Regions from separate parts of the Brevibacillus sp. AY1 genome, predicted to be linked through region 2. Evidence: a T-box and tRNA genes for the amino acid it is inferred to sense, from the RefSeq annotation. Region 2 holds a T-box; the other regions hold tRNA genes.

Region 1 (5,759 bases), on a different contig from region 2:
TCCATGCTCTCTTTTTTATCCCACCATATCTACCAAGCCGAATGTATCATACCTGCTGGGGTTGTTCAATTATTTGTGTGAAAGTTTGCACGTGGAACTTTCATCCGCATACTTCCCCTCTGATTGGAAAAAATCGCACTAACATCTTATTCACATCCTGGCGGGGAGGGACTCCTAGATGTACAGCGAGAATCAGAAGTCGTCGGAAGCCCATTTCCCGCAGGAACTATCCACGAGTTTGCAGGAAAATATCGCGATTTTCAAGAGCTTGTTCAGCCATGCGGAAGACATTTTCTTGTGGCGGTAGCAATTGATGCACCCAGAACGGATGAAGCAGAGAAAAACGCAGATAAGGAAGCCCCTGGCAAGCCAGAAGGTCAACAGCGCTATCTGGTCACCCAGCAACGAGTGGTTCCAGCGAGCATGGCGATTGGATCACAGCGCGGAAACGGCCAGGGATCAAAAGACAGGCCCTTTTATAACATCGCCTCGGAGGGGATTCCCTGTTCGAAGCGTCCAGAGAAATCGCTACTCGTTCCAGCCGCGCCCCTTTTTACCAGCATTTGAAGGTCGTGGTCATCTCTGAACAAATTGCCAATTCCCCGAATGGATTCGCCAACTCCATTGATTTTTTTCTGCGCGATCCCGACCTCAGACGAACGAGCAAAATCTTGATCTCGCATGGCATGCTTTTGCGCAAGAGATTATGAGGCTGAGTCACGACACGATCAGTAAAGTGCAAAAGCAGATGAAAGTGGACGTTCTACGCTTGGATAGTTAGCTGAAACAAAACCATCACGCTTTATGGAAAACGATCAAGCAAGATTGGCATTCAGGAAAACGTCTATTTGAAAAAAGCATGATTTCGGTGGAAGCTCGTGTCTTTATCCGCAACATCGGTGAAATAAACCGCTCAGGGTACTGATAAGGAGGAGAACGAGCGTCATGACAACCTTTTTTGGTGAGATTACGATCTATCTCATGATCATTGGCATCCTGCTCTCTGCTTTGGTTCCCTTCGTCCTGGATCGAATCGTCAGCAAACTGCACGAGCTTGGCGATCCGCCGTGGAAAGCAAGAAAAAGGATAAGCAATAAGGGCCCGTACATCCAACGATCTGGAACGTACAGGCCCTTCTCACGGTTTTATTTTTCAGCTAACAGATCAGCAAATGCCTTGGCGTATGGAGGCAGATCAGGTGGACGACGAGAACCTACGATGTGTCCGTCTACGACAACCGGCTCGTCGACCCAGATCGCTCCTGCATTCTCCATGTCATCCTTGATGCCGGGCGTGGATGTCGTGGTTACACCCTGCAAAATTTTAGCCGAAGCTAGTACCCAGCCCGCGTGGCAAATATGACCGATCGGCTTTTTCGCCTGGTGCATGGCCTGGACGAAGGAAATAACCTCCGGATAGCGGCGCAGCTTGTCAGGCGCCCAGCCCCCTGGCACCAGAACGCCGTCGTAATCAGCCGCATTCACATCCGCCATCGCGATTTCCGCTTCGCAGGGAACGCCGTATTTGCCTATGTAAACCTGTTTGGCTTGTGGTCCTACCAAATGAACGACTGCTCCCTCCTCCCGAAGTCTCAGCACTGGGTACCAAAGCTCCAGATCTTCGAACTCCGACTCGACGAAGCAGACTACTTTCTTGCCAGATAATCTCATGGAATCAGCCTCCCTTTCCTTATCATTGTACAGGTAGGAAGCCCTCTATGGAAACCTCCATGAGACTTTACTTTGCCCGGGCTTCTGTGGAGGAGATAAAAAAGAAGAAAACCCTCCAAGTTCTTGGGATTCCTGCTGGAGGTCATCCCTGCCCGGCTCTATTAGAAAACTTGGCTACGGCCAAGCTTTTGGCGGAGCCTTAGTTGCACTTATACTATCTTCCGCTAATCTTTTTAGCGCTTTAGCGCACTTAAACTTTCCGATAGTATAAAAAAAGGAAATCCGCTTCCAAAGCAGCCGGTTCAAGATGGATCTCATGGGTGGACGCTAAAGGCAGGTTTCTCTTTTTTCATTCCGCTTCGGTTGGAATCCCAAAGACTTTCGCTTGAAGCTGTCCTCAGGAAACAGGACAAATAAGCGCAGATCTTGGAGCGTTTTCTCCTGTTTCCTGCCCACCACTTCGGCTGGATCTCAAAGACCATTTTTCATTAAAAAAGTGAGAAACAGGTTTCATTCGCTGTTTCCCACCTTATAGCGGTGATCATATGTAATGTAGATGGTGCCGGTAGAGGGACTTGAACCCCCACGGTTTCCCTCACGATTTTGAGTCGCGCGCGTCTGCCAATTCCGCCATACCGGCATAAACAAGTCAGCAACATTCGACATTTTTCGCAAATCTCGCTGACACTTAAATACTATACAGACAAATTGATACGCACGCAATACCGGATATTTTTTCCATTTAACAAGCACTGAGATGGTAGAAAATCTGACATAAAAGATTGATTTATCAGGCTCTAACAGCGTTTTTCCGGCAGACCTTCCTCTTTCTATTTTATTGATTGACAAAAAAACTGCCACCACTTCGTATCGTCTCATCTTCTGTTTATTCGACAATCTCATTTTCACTTGTTGAAGCAGATGAGCACGGAAGGTTGCACCTATGCTAGGAGAAGATCCAGCTTCACAGAAATATCTCTGAGCCCATTTGTTAGAGGGGTTTCATGGAAACAACAGAATACCATCGGACTCCCGGTTACATATGGAGTTTTCGTAGATCCGCCAAATTACAATCCTGATACCGACCCATTTTCATGGATAGCTGGGGTAGAAGTTCTCCATGATGCGGAGCCGCCAGAGGGCATGATTTCATACGAGCTTCCAAAAGCAACCTATGCTGTCTTAGACTACAAAGGGGACATCGACAGGGCTGGGGATGCTTATGGACAATTATATGATTGGATCACCCAGTCAGAATATGTGCAAGCAGGGTCTTACGGATTCGAAATGTATTCCAAGGTTTATTCGATGACAGAACGGCAAAACGCTGAATTTTCATTATATTTTCCAGTTCGAAAAAAGTAGTTTTACCATCCAGATCAAATGAAGAACCCCCCTGTTAGCTGGGGGTTCTTCATTCTAGCCCAAGATAGATCCTAGCTCAGTTTCTGGCCACAATTCGGACAGAAATTGGCGCCTTCGTTCTTCGCTCCGCAGTTTGGACAAAAGTTCGGTTTTTTCCCCTCAGAAGTCGATGTCGAAGGGGCATTTGCGGCCTCAGCCGAAACCTTTTGACCGGCATTCATATTTTTCATCATTTCGTTCGCAAGGTTCATCCCCATCATCATGCCAGCCATGTCCGAAGCAGCTCCACCGCCTTGGACGTTGCCTGATACGATGCCGTCCGTCATGGCAACCTGTTGATACTTTTGCAGATTTCCGATCATTTCGTAGGATGCTGTCTTCGTGATCTTATCTTGAATTTCTTTCGGATAGTTGAAGCTCATGACTTGAAAGCCTGTAATCGTCATCCCGATGTCCATCACTTGCATATCAAGGTCTTCACGAATGCCTTTGGCAATATCAAGCGCATTCGCTTGCAGATTGAACATATCTTTTCCTTCCCGGCTGATCCACTTCATCAATAACTGGTCCAGCACGGAGGTAATCCGGATTTTGACGTCATCCACAAGATAGCTTTCTTTTACCCCGGCAATCTTATCAATCAGCGTAACGTAATCATTGACTTTGAAATTGAACGTGCCATTCGCGCGGATCGGCATGCCTCCTGGTAGCTGGGGAGTCGGGATCAGCACCGGATTTTGCGTTCCCCATTTGACCGTGAACTCTTTGGTATTCACGAATAGGATTTCCACTCTCATCCCACTGTTGAAGCCAAATTTAAACCCTTTCAACGTGGAGAGGAACGGAACGATCTCAGAAGCAATCTGATACTCCCCTTCATCCTCAAATATCCCTTCGATCTTTCCGTTATTGATAAAAATGGCGTCTTGGCCGGAGCGAATGATCAATTTGCTTCCTTTTTTAATCTCCCGGTTGCTCCACTTCCAAAAAATCATATCGTCTCTGAATTCTTCCCATTCCACTACATTCGCAAATTGATTTCCGAAAAATGACATGGTGCACCCTTCCTTCCTTTAAAAAGATCCTCTGCTGCTGCTATGTGAGTGGCCTCCGCTGGTCATTCCGCCTCCGCTAGACGACCCGCCGCCCGAGCCATTGTTGGTGTTCCTTTCAATCTTCTGTTTCGTTACCGTGGTGTGAAGATAGTCATCTCGGGAATCCAGAATCCCAGATGTGTGAGCTTCCTCGTAGGTACGGCTATTTACCGTTACGCGCCCCCCGGACCGATATGCCATCACAGCTACGCTGATCACTCCGATGATCAAGGAAACCGCCAATTGAAACCACGTATTTAAGAAAAGATTATCCGGTTCCCGATTCACCTCAGGGCGAGACGTCACATATTGATCTGTAGCATGCGTCGGTGACTGCACGGGAGGCGAGTAGTCGTTGTTGTAGCTATTGTTACTGTTGTAAGTGATATCCGGTTTCACCTCAGGAAGGACTTCCAAATAGGCGCCCGCGGTTTCAATATACGTTTGAAAGGCAAGCTTGTAGTCGCCGTTTGCTAAATCCGGAGTAATTTGAGAGCGTATCTCGTCAAGCCTGTCGTTGTCCAGATACGTCTCTGCTTTATAGAAACCGGCCAGGTACACCTCTCGATTGTTCATGTCCAAGGTCAAAATAACCGCATTGCCATGAGGCTTGTCGTATCCTGGTGCCTGCTCGTCGTAAAAATCTTCGGTCATGAGTTCCACGTCGATATTTTCTGGATTATCAGAAGTCCAAATGATGATATCCGTTTCTCTTAGTGCCCCCATTTGATTGGCCAATTCATTCAGTTCATCGATCTCATCCTGATTCAGCAGACCCGCCTCATCATAAATCAACGGCTTCCATCCCGCCTCTTCTGCCACACTTGTTTTCATTCCGATGGAGAAGCAAAGCCATACAGCGAAAAAGATCAGGACTGACAGCACTACTCTGTTCCTTTTCACCCTAATCCTCCCCCCATCATCCAGGTAACCAGCTTCAGTGAAAGGAAAGAGACACCTGATATTCCCGCAAACCAGGCGAGCACCTTCAGCTTGCTAATCGGTGGCTTGCCCACTACCTTGCCAGTCTGGCCATTCATGGCAAAGGTATATTCCAAGTTTTTGTAGTCATAATGGACCACCCATACTGGAAGAAGGGTATATTTTGCATCCCTGCACTTGGCATGAATGTTCTTTTCACTAAAACTCACCGATGTATATTGTGACACCGTAGATGATATATAAGAATCGATATAATCGCTGATTTTATCTTGCGCCCGTGGAAATAGCTCCTTGTAGTCATAGCTGTATTTTTCTGCGACGTAGCCAGCCAGATAGGCCGTGTTAAAGCTTTTTAACTGGTCGTATGGAAACGGCTCCAATCGATCCATCAGCTGGTCGTTCATTTTCTCGGAAGCATCGATCGGCACATTCACATAATTAAGGCGAATTCTGCGGTACACATCGTAATGCCGTGTTTCCGTATAGCGATAGTCCCCCTGCTCATACGTTCTCACTCTCTTACCGTGCGCATGGACCTCAATCGCATTATGTATATCATACAGCCAGAAGGGAACATACATCCCGGTTATTCCCTTGATGCGATCGGCTGCCATAAACTCATTGGGCACCAACAGACCCTTCCTGCACCATTTCCGAAAGGCCTGTACCGCTTCTTCCTTGCTAATCG
Region 2 (5,759 bases):
GAGGTGTTTCATCGTACACACGCCAAATTTGCGGAGGATCAGGAGCTGGTTCAACAACAGTGGAAGAATCATGTGAAACAGCTTTGATGGATATTAGAAAACTTGGCTACGGCCAAGCTTTTGGCGGAGCCTTAGTTGCACTTATACTATCTTCCGCTAATCTTTTTAGCGCTTTAGCGCACTTAAACTTTCCGATAGTAAAATAAAAAGGAGTGGGCCCATTTAACAGGTTCCACTCCTCTTCCTATGTTACTTCCGTCCGTCCATTCTCGCCTTAGCGAATGACGATATTTACCAATTTACCAGGAACAGCGATTACCTTCACGATTGTTTTGCCTTCGATGAGCTCCTTGATGGTCTCATTGCTCATCGCCAGAGCTTCCATCTGCTCTTTGGTTGCGTCAGATGCAATCAGCAGCTTTTCTTTGTTTTTCCCATTGACCTGCAGGACGATTTCAACCTCGTCTTCAACCAGCTTCGCTTCGTCGTAGGTTGGCCATGCCTCGTACGCAATCGTATTGGCATGTCCAAGCTTTTCCCACAGCTCTTCCCCAATATGCGGTGCAATCGGAGAGAGCATTTTCACAAAGTCTTCCATGTATTTCTTCGGCAAAACGTCCGCCTTGTAAGCTTCGTTGATGAACACCATCAGCTGGGAGATCCCTGTATTGAAGCGCAGTCCCTCGTAATCCTCGGTTACTTTTTTGACCGTCTGATGGTAGACGCGCTCCATCGAATTCGGTTTGTCTGTATCCACGATCTTCGGATTCAGCTCACCATTGTCATTCACATACAAGCGGTAGACGCGGTCCAGAAAGCGGCGGGCACCATCGAGGCCTTTTGTAGACCACGCGATGGATGCATCCAATGGCCCCATGAACATTTCATACATACGCAGGGTGTCTGCACCGTGGCTTTGCACGATGTCGTCCGGATTCACGACGTTTCCTTTGGACTTACTCATCTTCTCGTTGTTCTCACCCAGGATCATTCCTTGGTTAAAGAGCTTCTGGAATGGCTCTTTCGTCGGTACGACACCGATATCGTAGAGGAATTTGTGCCAGAAACGAGAGTAGAGCAAGTGAAGAACAGCGTGTTCCGCCCCTCCGATATAGATATCAATCGGCAGCCACTCTTTCAGTTTATCCGGATCTGCCATCGCCTGATCATTGTGCGGATCGATAAAGCGCAGGAAGTACCAGCAGCTACCAGCCCATTGAGGCATGGTATTCGTTTCACGGCGAGCTTTCATGCCAGTCTCTTTGTCTACGATATTGATCCAGTCGGTGATGTTGGCAAGTGGCGACTCACCTGTACCAGACGGTTTGATTTCTTTCGTCTTCGGAAGGATTATCGGCAATTCATCAGCTGGAACCACTTTCATCGTGCCATCTTCCAAATGGATGATTGGAATCGGCTCGCCCCAGTAGCGTTGACGACTGAACAGCCAGTCGCGCAGACGATAGGTGACTTTGCGGTTTCCTTTACCGTTCTCCTCGAGCCATTCGATCATTTTGCTGATCGCTTGTTCCTTGTTCAAACCATCGAGGAAGCCAGAATTGATGTGTTCGCCGTCACCAGCGTACGCTTCCTTCGTAATGTCTCCACCTGCAATAACAGCTTTGATTGGCAAATCAAAGGTTTTTGCGAATTCATAGTCTCGCTCATCGTGTGCTGGAACGGCCATGATCGATCCAGTACCATAGCTGATCAATACGTAGTCGGCAATCCAGATAGGCAGACGTTCGCCATTTACCGGATTGATCGCATAGGCGCCTGTGAATACGCCTGTTTTTTCTTTCGCCAGGTCCGTACGCTCCAGATCGCTTTTGTGTTTTGCCTGATCCAAATACGCTTCAACTGCTGCCTTTTGTCCAGGTACCGTAATTTGCTCGACCAGCTTATGCTCAGGAGCCAGCACCGCATAGGTTGCACCGAACAAGGTATCAGGGCGAGTGGTGAATACCGTGAACGTCTCTTCGTGGCCTTCAATTCCAAAGGTCACTTCTGCCCCTTCCGAACGGCCGATCCAGTTGCGTTGCATTTCCTTGATGCTCTCTGGCCAATCCAGCTCTTCGAGGTCAGCGAGCAATCGCTCTGCGTAAGCTGTAATTTTCAATACCCATTGCTTCATTGGGCGGCGTTCGACCGGATGGCCTCCGCGTTCACTCTTGCCTTCGATGACCTCTTCGTTGGCCAGTACGGTACCAAGTGCCGGGCACCAGTTTACAGCCACTTCATCGATGTAGGCCAGACCGTGTTCATATAGCTTGGTGAAAATCCACTGTGTCCATTTGTAGTAGTTTGGATCTGTTGTATTGATTTCCCGGTCCCAGTCGTAGGAGAAGCCCAGCGACTTGATCTGACGGCGGAAATTGTTGATGTTGTGCTCGGTAAATTCAGCAGGGTCATTTCCTGTATCGAGAGCGTATTGCTCAGCCGGCAGACCAAATGCATCCCATCCCATTGGATGAAGTACATTATAGCCTTGCATGCGTTTCATGCGGGACAAAATATCTGTAGCCGTATAGCCCTCTGGATGTCCAACGTGCAGTCCTGCACCCGATGGATACGGGAACATATCAAGCGCATAGAACTTTTTCTTGCCCTCATCCTCTGAAGTCTTGAAGGTTTTGTTTTGCTCCCAGTATTGTTGCCATTTCTTTTCGACATTGCGATGACTGAAAACCATGGTAAAGCACTCCCATCTGAAATAACGAAATAGATTACACAGCTTTGACGAGAAGTAGCATGGCTACTCCGCCTTTTCAAGCTTTGTATGGTACTACAAATTGATAGTAAAATAAAAAACCCCGCGCCCCTATCGCTTACGAAAAGGGACGAGAGGTTGTGTAGACTCCCGCGGTACCACCCAGTTTGGTGAAGAGAACTGTTTCACCCGCTTGTTCATATCCGTATCGTGGATGAAACGCCCTCCCTTACACAGCCAATCCATCAGGCCTTCAGGGGGAGTGCTCGGAGGCGAGTTCGGAGTGGTCTGGGTTGACTTGCACCCACCGTCAACTCTCTTTTGGTCACAGAACGATTCCTACTATTCCTCTTTTAACGCGTCGATTTTTGCAGTTATAACACGATTATAGTCAATCCTAACCAGTCGTGTCAATCTTTCGGCCGACGAGCCACAAAAAAGTGCCGTTCACTGTCTGCTTGCGGCGGAAGATCGGTAAAGTCTGCTGTCAGCACAACATCCGTAAATCCTGCATCCTGCAGCCAGCGAAAGATCTGCATGGGCTGATACGCACGCTGCCAATGCTCCTCTTCTACCCGCTCGTACAAGCCCGAGGGCTGACGGATGAAGAAGGTGAGCTGATGCTCCACCTCCAAGCGAAGCGGATCGCAGAACGCATTCCAAATATACGAGACATCTTCTTCTACCAGGGTAAACGTCTCATCTCCAAAGACCTGCAGCATCTTATAAGGACTGTGAACATCAAATAAAAACGAGCCACCCGGGGTCAAATGAGCAAATACGCGGCGGAATGTCTCCTGTACGTCTTCCTCTTGTGTCAGATAGCTCAAGGAGTCGCACAAGGAAATGACCGCATCAGCGGGTGTCATCTCAAGCTCACGCATGTCCTGCTCAACCCAGGAGATATACACTTGCTCCTGCCTCATTTTGTCATACGCGATAGCGAGCATCTCTGCCGACAAATCAACGCCAGTCACCCGATATCCTCGCTTGGCTAACGGAATGGCAACGGAGCCTGTACCGCAGCCCAGATCAATCACATGGAGCGGTTTTTCTCCCTTGCTCCACGTGCGATCCACCCATTCCAGCCATTGATCGTAAGGTGTGTCCGCCATTAATTTGTCGTATATCGCGGCCATGTGCGAATACGCCATGTCGATTACTCCTGCGATGAGAAGGTAACCACTTCGGCATCCTTCCACAGACGCTCAAGATTGTAAAACTCGCGCTCTTCCCGATGGAAAACGTGAATGATCACATCCTCGAGGTCTACGAGTGCCCAGCGACCTTCCTCCTCGCCCTCGATACCACGCACGTTGTAGCCATTTTTATGTGCCTGGTCGCGGATTTCACGGACAATGGCCTGTACCTGACGCTCGTTGTTTCCGTGGCAGATCATGAAGTAATCTGCGATCACGGTCAGGTTCTTGATATCGAGCACCGTAATATTCTCTGCCTTTTTTTCCTCTGCTGCTTTAATAACCAGGCGAGCCAAATCATCAACTGTTCTAACCATTAAACCCTCCTTCTCTCCCTCTGCGGGAAATCAAGTCGTTGTATGCCATCAGTGTCAACGGGAAGACCGTTTTCTGCTTTTCTATCAAGAACTGGATCGTCCCCCCCAATGCCACGGAAAGGGCTGTATCCAAATCCTTTTGAGCCAGATCGCGAATTTGCTCCACGCCTGGATACTGTCGGTTTGGTTCTATATAGTCTGCCACACAAACTACTTTTTCTAACAGCGTCATTCCAACTCTGCCCGTCGTATGGTAGCGTACCGCCTGCAAAATCTCAGGATCCGTCACGCCGATCACTGTTTGAATGACAATTGCACCAGCAAAAGCATGCCACAGCTCTTTTTCACCTTGGAGAAGCTCCTGCGGCAGGTCATGGCGAACGAGAATGTCGTGCATTTTATCGATCGACCAGCATTTGCAGTAATCATGAAGAAATCCGGCCAATTCGGCCTTTTCTGGATCTGCTCCGAATCTTATTGCCAACTGACGTGCGGTTTCCGCTACGCCGAGTGTATGCTGGTACCGCTTGTCGTGCATTTGCGCTCGCACGCGGGCAAGCAGTGTCTCGCGGTCCATTCGCTCATTCATACAATCGGTTCTCCTTTATATAACGTTCCACTGCGTCCGGTACTAAATAACGCAGGCTTTTGCCCTCTGCTACTTTCTGGCGGATCAGGGTGGAAGAAATATCCCATACCGGCATGTTCACGAGTTTCACATGTTCCGCATCGGACAGGTCGAGTTCAAAGCCAGGACGAGCCAAGCCGATAAAATCAGTCAAGCCCACCAGTTCCTCGTAGCGATACCAGGTAGACAACGTCTTTACCATGTCTCCACCAATGATAAATGAGAAGCGATAGTCCCGATGCTTTTTCACCAGTCGGACCATCGTATCACCTTTCATAACGGTTCGCCTAAGGCAGCTTGATCGTTTTGTGCTCGCGCGATTCTTTGTACAAGACGACAGTGTGACCAATCAGCTGTACCAGCTCCGCACCAGCACCCGCGGCCAAATCTTCTGCAACTTCGCGTTTGTCATCCGTATTGTTCTGCAGGATCGATACTTTGATCAGTTCACGCACTTCCAGCGCTTCTTTGATCTGGGTAATCATATTTTCATTCACTCCGCCTTTTCCTACTTGGAAAATTGGGCTAAGATGATGGGCTTCTGCGCGCAAAAAGCGCTTTTGCTTGCCGGTTAACATCGGCATGCCTCCTCTATTCAATCAAATCTTATTTTTTCAGTTGTTCCAGTACAACGGCACGCATGGTTTCACTCGGAGCTGCCTGACCTGTCCACAGTTCAAAGGCAAGGGCTCCCTGATTGACAAACATGCCAACACCGGAGTGCACGCGGGCTCCGAGCTCACGAGCCTCTCGCAGCAAACGCGTCTCCAAGGGATTGTAGATGAGATCACTCACGACCAAACCGCTGTGCAGCCACGCCGATGGTACTGGCATATCCTGTACATGTGGGAACATGCCAATTGATGTCGTATTAATCAAAAGCGTCGAGTCTGCGATCGCTGACT
Region 3 (5,759 bases), on a different contig from region 2:
AAAATGCAAGAAACTCTTCAAGAATATGTAACAAGCGCTTTAACATTTGCTCCCAGTCTCCTGATACAATGAAGTCAGTGAGAAACGAAGAGAGGGCAGATAGCGATGAGCATTTACCGATTTTTATTCGAAACCGCCACACGCCAATGGGTAGAAATCATCAAGGCACCGAGCATGTTTGAAGCCGCCAAGCAAGCGAAGCAGCTTGCTCTGAAACGCTCCAAGAGCATGTCTACGCCGATCCACTTCTCCTTTCATCACGCTGCTTCTGTGTAGACAAAAGCTCAAACAGAATCTACAGCCTTCTCCTTTAAAAGAGAAGGCATTTTTGTTCGTTCCCCAAGGCGCATCCCTTATTGACATCGACCTTTTTTTCCTCTTCAATAAGAGATAGTACTAGACTCGCATTCCGTATTGTTGCGGTTATAAAAAGGGAGATAATCGAAAATGACTATTCGCAAAGCACTTACCATCGCAGGTTCAGACACCAGCGGAGGGGCAGGTCTTCAAGCAGACCTGAAAACGTTTCAAGAGCGCGGCGTTTTTGGAATGACTGCTATCACGGTCATCGTGGCACAAGATCCTCATAACAGCTGGTTCCATGAAGTGTTCCCCATCGATGTTGCCGTTCTGGAAAAACAAATCGAAACCGTACTGTCCGGGATTGGTGTAGACGCCGTGAAAACAGGGATGCTCGGCTCCACAGATTTGGTCGATCTCGTCGCTCGCAAAATGAAAGAATACAATTTGCAAAACGTGGTTGTAGACCCTGTCATGATCTGCAAAGGCGCGGATGAAGCTCTCCACCCTGAGATTGCGGTTAGCTTGCGAGAAGTTCTCTTGCCTCATGCCACTGTTGCTACCCCCAATCTGTTTGAAGCAGGCATCCTCAGTCAGCTGGGTGCACTGAAAAGCGTGGATGACATGAAAGAAGCAGCGAAGCGCATTCACGATATGGGTACTGCAAATGTCGTGGTAAAAGGCGGCGGAAAGCTTGCCCATGAACATGCTGTAGATGTTTTCTACGATGGACAAACCTTTGAGGTGTTGGAAGCTGAGCGTTTTCAAACAACCTACACACACGGTGCGGGATGCACATTCGCAGCAGCCATTTGTGCGGAGCTGGCAAAAGGGAATTCCGTACGTGAATCTGTGCTGGTTGCCAAGGATTTCATCACGGAAGCCATCCGCCATTCATTTGCGCTGAATCAATATGTTGGCCCAACCCATCACGGTGCTTACCGCATGGCAAAACAAGGTTAACTCCAGGGCTAGAAAAAATTCCTGACTCTCTTGGCTGATCGGCCGAGCTGTCAGGAGTTTTTTGCTTTTCCATCCTTATGTTCGCAGCGCAACTGGCTGAGATTTTTTCCGCAAGGAGCTGATCGTAAAGACGATCAGAGCTGCCCAGATGAAGGAAAAGCTGATGATATGCGTGATCGTAAAAGGCTCGCCAAAAATGAAAATAGCCGAAAACATGGAGATGGTCGGTGACAGATACTGGATGAAGCCGATCGTGGATAACGGCAGTGTTTTCGTTGCCTCGGCGAACCAGAATAGCGGCAATACCGTTGCCACCCCGGTCAGGGTCAGAAGCAGAATCTGCCAGCCTTGCATATCCCACGCCGTGGCCGTTCCGTTCGCTTGTATCGCGCTCAAATAAAGGAGGGCAACCGGTACGATCAGCAGGGTCTCACAAGCCACGCCGGTCAGCGCATCCACCTGCACCTTCTTCTTCGCCAACCCGTACAAGGCAAACGATAATGCGAGCGCAATCGCCACCCACGGAACTTCTCCGTATTGAAGGGTGTTGTATAGAACTCCGATGGCTGCTAGCGTTAGCGCAATCCATTGTCCCAACTGCAGCCGTTCCCTTAAAAAGATGACACCAAAAAAGACACTCAAGAGGGGGTTCATGTAGTAACCCAAGCTCGTTTCGAGTACTTTTTCGTTATTAACCGCCCAGATATAAATGAGCCAGTTCGCTGATATTAAGATCGAGCTGAGAATCATCGCCCCTCTTACTTTAGCCCCAGAAAGAGCGTTTATCATGCTTCTCCAACGCTTCTTGATCAACAAGACGATTCCTACAAATACAAATGACCATAAGATCCGATGGGCAAGTATCTCAAATGCTCCTACGGTTTGAAACACGTTCCAATACAACGGAAGCAAGCCCCAGACCAAATACGCAATGACAGCGTATACGACTCCTCGTCTCATTCTCATTAGCCCCCAGTGGAGAAATGAAATCTCGTCTAATGCTCCTAGTGTAGCGGATTCACCCGATTCCTGCTATCACATTCTCGCTCTAGATTACAGGTAGACGGTTTTCTCCGTTATTTCACTACCACATTAGTAGAATAAAGTGCCAAAAATATTAATTGTACCAATTTTACCTCTATAGTACAATATTTTTATTCACCAAATTTTTAATGTATCGAAAGGAAGTTCACCTATGACATACTGGCGCTCTGTAATCCTCGTCTTGCTCGGGGCATGTAGCTATGGCGTATTATCCATGGTCATGAAGCTTGGTTTTTCAGTTGGCTACACACCCACCGAGCTGAGTGGCAGCCAGCTTCTTTTTGGCGGAATCATCATGTCTGTACTTGCACTCCTATTTTCCAAAGAACGGTTTCGCTTCAAATACGTCATGTCCCTTGTACCCGTCAGTCTGATGATGGCTTTTGCCAGTTATTTATATAATCTTGCCGTGAGTCATCTCTCTGCGTCGCTGGCTATCGTCCTGTTCTTTCAATTCACCTGGTTCGGCATTCTGCTTGAATCCATCTCAAAGCGTCAATGGCCAAGCCTGGATAAATGGATTTCGATCATCATGATCGGCGGCGGAACGGTTCTTGCCAGCGGCCTTGGCGAGACAGGCTGGAATGATGTCAGTCTGTTCGGCTTGGTATGTGGACTGTTATCCGGCTTTTCCTTTGCCGTCGTCATTTTTATGAGCGGCCGTATTCTTCCAGACCTGAATCCGTATTTGCGAAGTGCCATTTCGATCAGCATGGCATCCTTGATGCTCTCACTGGTGTACCCGCCGACCTTTTTACTGAATGGACGATTGCTGGACGGATTATTGCCATACGGGCTGCTCGTAGCCTTGTTCGGCTCGGTTATTCCGATCTTTTGTCTCTCCGTCAGTGTTCCCCGCCTTGGAAACGGATTGGTCACCATACTCAGCGCGATGGAGTTGCCTGCAGTTGTCCTGTTGGCCAGCTTTGTTCTACACGAGCCAGTCAGTTTGACCAAATGGAGCGGCGTCTTGTTGATCCTGGCCGCGATTGCAGTACCACAAATCAAATGGCGGCAAGTCCTCCCTCCATCACAAGCCATGAGGGAAAAAAGCGGTTGAGACGTCTATGCATACACAAGAAGCTGACTCCTGTCTACGAGAGACGAAGAGTCAGCTTCTTTTACAATAGAAAGAAACCAGCGATGCTGGCTCGAAGGCCAACAAGCTGGTTTTGTTCGTGTACGTCCTATGTAGATGGTGCGGTCGGCGAGACTCGAACTCGCACGGGTCGCCCCGCCACCCCCTCAAGATGGTGTGTCTGCCAATTCCACCACGACCGCATGGTTTAATAGGATAGTATATGTGTAGATTTTAAAAATGGGGCGGGTGATGGGAATCGAACCCACGAGACGAGTTGACCCCGCCTACACGATTTCCAATCGTGCTCCTTCGGCCGCTCGGACATCCATCCAACATCATGCTCAAAAGACGAGCATGTGCAATGATTAATCTATCATAACTCTCCATTGAATTCAAGGGCAAGTCATGACAGATTAACCCCCCTGCTCCAGCACTTCTTTTCGCACGACTCCCATCCGCTTCACATCATCTTCCACAATCGCAGACAGCTCATTCAAAAACTGCACCTGAAAGCTCCCTGGGCCTTCTTCTGCAGATTTTTTGGCCGCTTTTTCAGCTGCTACCCCATAGCAAACAAGGGCCGATGCCCCTGCCAGGAGCAGATCGCTTTCCACCGCAGCAAAAGCACCAATCACAGAAGTAAGCAGACAGCCTGTACCGGTCACCTTGGTCAAGATGGGATGACCGTTCCCGATGCAATACAGTGTTTTCCCATCGGTGATGACATCTTCTTTTCCCGTGATGGCAACGATCGTTCCTAATTGCTTGGCCGCTTTTTGGGCGAGTGCGACGACATCCTGATTTCCTTGTGCCGCATCGACGCCTTTGATCTGCCATTTTTCGCCGATGACATTCGCGATTTCTGCTGCGTTTCCTCTGAGAATCGAGACCTTGACCTGCTCGACGATTTTTTGAGCGGTTGCTGTACGGTACGCAGTAGCACCGGCACCTACCGGGTCAAATATGACGGGAACTCCATGTTCGTTGGCCGATTTTCCCGCAAGGATCATTGCTTCAACTTCGGTTTCATTCAAGGTTCCCATATTGAGGACCAATGCACCTGCAATGCTTGCCATTTCGGCAACTTCCTGCTTGGCGTAGGCCATAACCGGCGAAGCTCCCAATGCTAAAAGACCATTCGCGGTGAAGTTGGTGACGACCACATTGGTGATATTGTGAATAAGTGGATTGACTTGGCGTATTTTTTCCAGCGATTGTCCCACGACTTCCGATTGCACTTTAATATCTCCTCTCTATGCGCTTGACTCGGAGCGAGAAAGAAGCTTATGTACCTCCAACACCTCTCCAAGCTCGGGATGGTTTTGCATGACCCCCATAATCATATAAGATTGATTCAATTCGGGCAATTCACGTGAATGCGCCAATACCTTGTTTACTTCACCATCCAGGCAGACTACTTGGCCCAAATACACATAGTGACCGGGACCTTCCTTCATGATCTCGATCTCTTTGATGTGTCCTGTAATTTTTATCCTTTCGTCCTCTTCCCTAATCGCTTGCTCATCGACCCACTTTTGCTTCAATTCCTCGATGGACAATTCATGCGAGCGAACCAGAAAATCCCAATCTCTGGAATGCGGGAAAATATGCTTCGTTTCTTCTAAAAAAACATTATATTCATCATGCAAAAGATCTACATAGTGTACGACGTCCTCTGAGATGATCCGGATTGAATCCTCTCCACATTTATTGATGTGATAGGCAAGAAATTTGAATGATTCGATCATGTCAAAATTTCCCCATCCCCATGCCTGGCTTCCTAAGGAACCTCCTCTGGTCCCACACTTTGTACAAGTGAAATAATAGTAGGTTGTCATCGTGAGTTCCCCTTTATCCATTTTCTTCTCTATTCTGGTATCGGATGTGGAGGCTAAGGGTTTTATGCGCCGTTAGTCGCAACATTGCGTATCATTGAAAGAAATTTGATCAAAACTAAACACCCCTCCATGCAGACAGGCAACTCCACAAAGGGGTTCCCATCTCATCATGAAGGGGTGTCAGTATCAGTCGTTCATCGCGACGTTTGATCAAGAAGTGTTTATTAGATGCGATGCGTACCACTACGCACATCTCTTTCATTATCGATGGTTCAGGGACACGCGCCCGTGTCCGTGACCTTGATGAGCCTCCATTTGAGGTGCAGCACCAAGACCCATACTCCAGTTAATGACGCGACTGGAGATCACCACTGCAAGAATCGTGTAAAACATCTCTTTTGCAGGCAAATACCAGAAGGAAAGACTGAGGACCATCACGTCCATCAATAGGAAAATCGTCCCTACTGTAAGTCCTGTGTATTTGCTGAGCAGCAAGGAAAGGATATCGTCACCGCCTGTAGCGGCTCCAAAGC

The links. A T-box is a leader RNA that pairs with one kind of tRNA and senses whether it is charged. The one in region 2 lies ahead of leuS (leucine--tRNA ligase), so its partner is inferred to be a tRNA-Leu.
Region 1: it encodes a tRNA-Leu, which carries the amino acid that the T-box ahead of leuS (leucine--tRNA ligase) is inferred to sense. The anticodon was not compared.
Region 3: it encodes a tRNA-Leu, which carries the amino acid that the T-box ahead of leuS (leucine--tRNA ligase) is inferred to sense. The anticodon was not compared.

Annotation. Positions count from the first base shown of each region.
Region 1 is NZ_JAFLPN010000006.1:24,184-29,942, reverse strand. It holds gene JZI27_RS07865 (hypothetical protein) at 179-307, shown strand; gene JZI27_RS07860 (hypothetical protein) at 298-567, shown strand; gene JZI27_RS25040 (Ger(x)C family spore germination protein) at 504-710, shown strand; gene JZI27_RS07855 (type 1 glutamine amidotransferase domain-containing protein) at 1,146-1,670, opposite strand; tRNA gene JZI27_RS07850 (tRNA-Leu) at 2,228-2,310, opposite strand; gene JZI27_RS07845 (GyrI-like domain-containing protein) at 2,592-3,035, shown strand; gene JZI27_RS07840 (SPFH domain-containing protein) at 3,107-4,090, opposite strand; gene JZI27_RS07835 (TPM domain-containing protein) at 4,109-5,032, opposite strand; gene JZI27_RS07830 (TFIIB-type zinc ribbon-containing protein) at 5,029-5,759, opposite strand, start outside.
Region 2 is NZ_JAFLPN010000001.1:116,479-122,237, reverse strand. It holds gene comER (late competence protein ComER) at 1-87, shown strand, start outside; gene leuS (leucine--tRNA ligase) at 275-2,692, opposite strand; T-box leader at 2,834-3,076, opposite strand; gene JZI27_RS00650 (class I SAM-dependent DNA methyltransferase) at 3,121-3,864, opposite strand; gene rsfS (ribosome silencing factor) at 3,870-4,226, opposite strand; gene yqeK (bis(5'-nucleosyl)-tetraphosphatase (symmetrical) YqeK) at 4,219-4,815, opposite strand; gene JZI27_RS00635 (nicotinate-nicotinamide nucleotide adenylyltransferase) at 4,808-5,131, opposite strand; gene yhbY (ribosome assembly RNA-binding protein YhbY) at 5,142-5,432, opposite strand; gene JZI27_RS00625 (shikimate dehydrogenase) at 5,461-5,759, opposite strand, start outside.
Region 3 is NZ_JAFLPN010000005.1:45,508-51,266, forward strand. It holds gene JZI27_RS07005 (hypothetical protein) at 106-276, shown strand; gene pdxK (pyridoxine/pyridoxal/pyridoxamine kinase) at 448-1,263, shown strand; gene rarD (EamA family transporter RarD) at 1,339-2,223, opposite strand; gene JZI27_RS07020 (EamA family transporter) at 2,459-3,367, shown strand; tRNA gene JZI27_RS07025 (tRNA-Leu) at 3,504-3,588, opposite strand; gene thiM (hydroxyethylthiazole kinase) at 3,802-4,626, opposite strand; gene JZI27_RS07035 (hypothetical protein) at 4,642-5,136, opposite strand; gene JZI27_RS07040 (YitT family protein) at 5,488-5,759, opposite strand, start outside.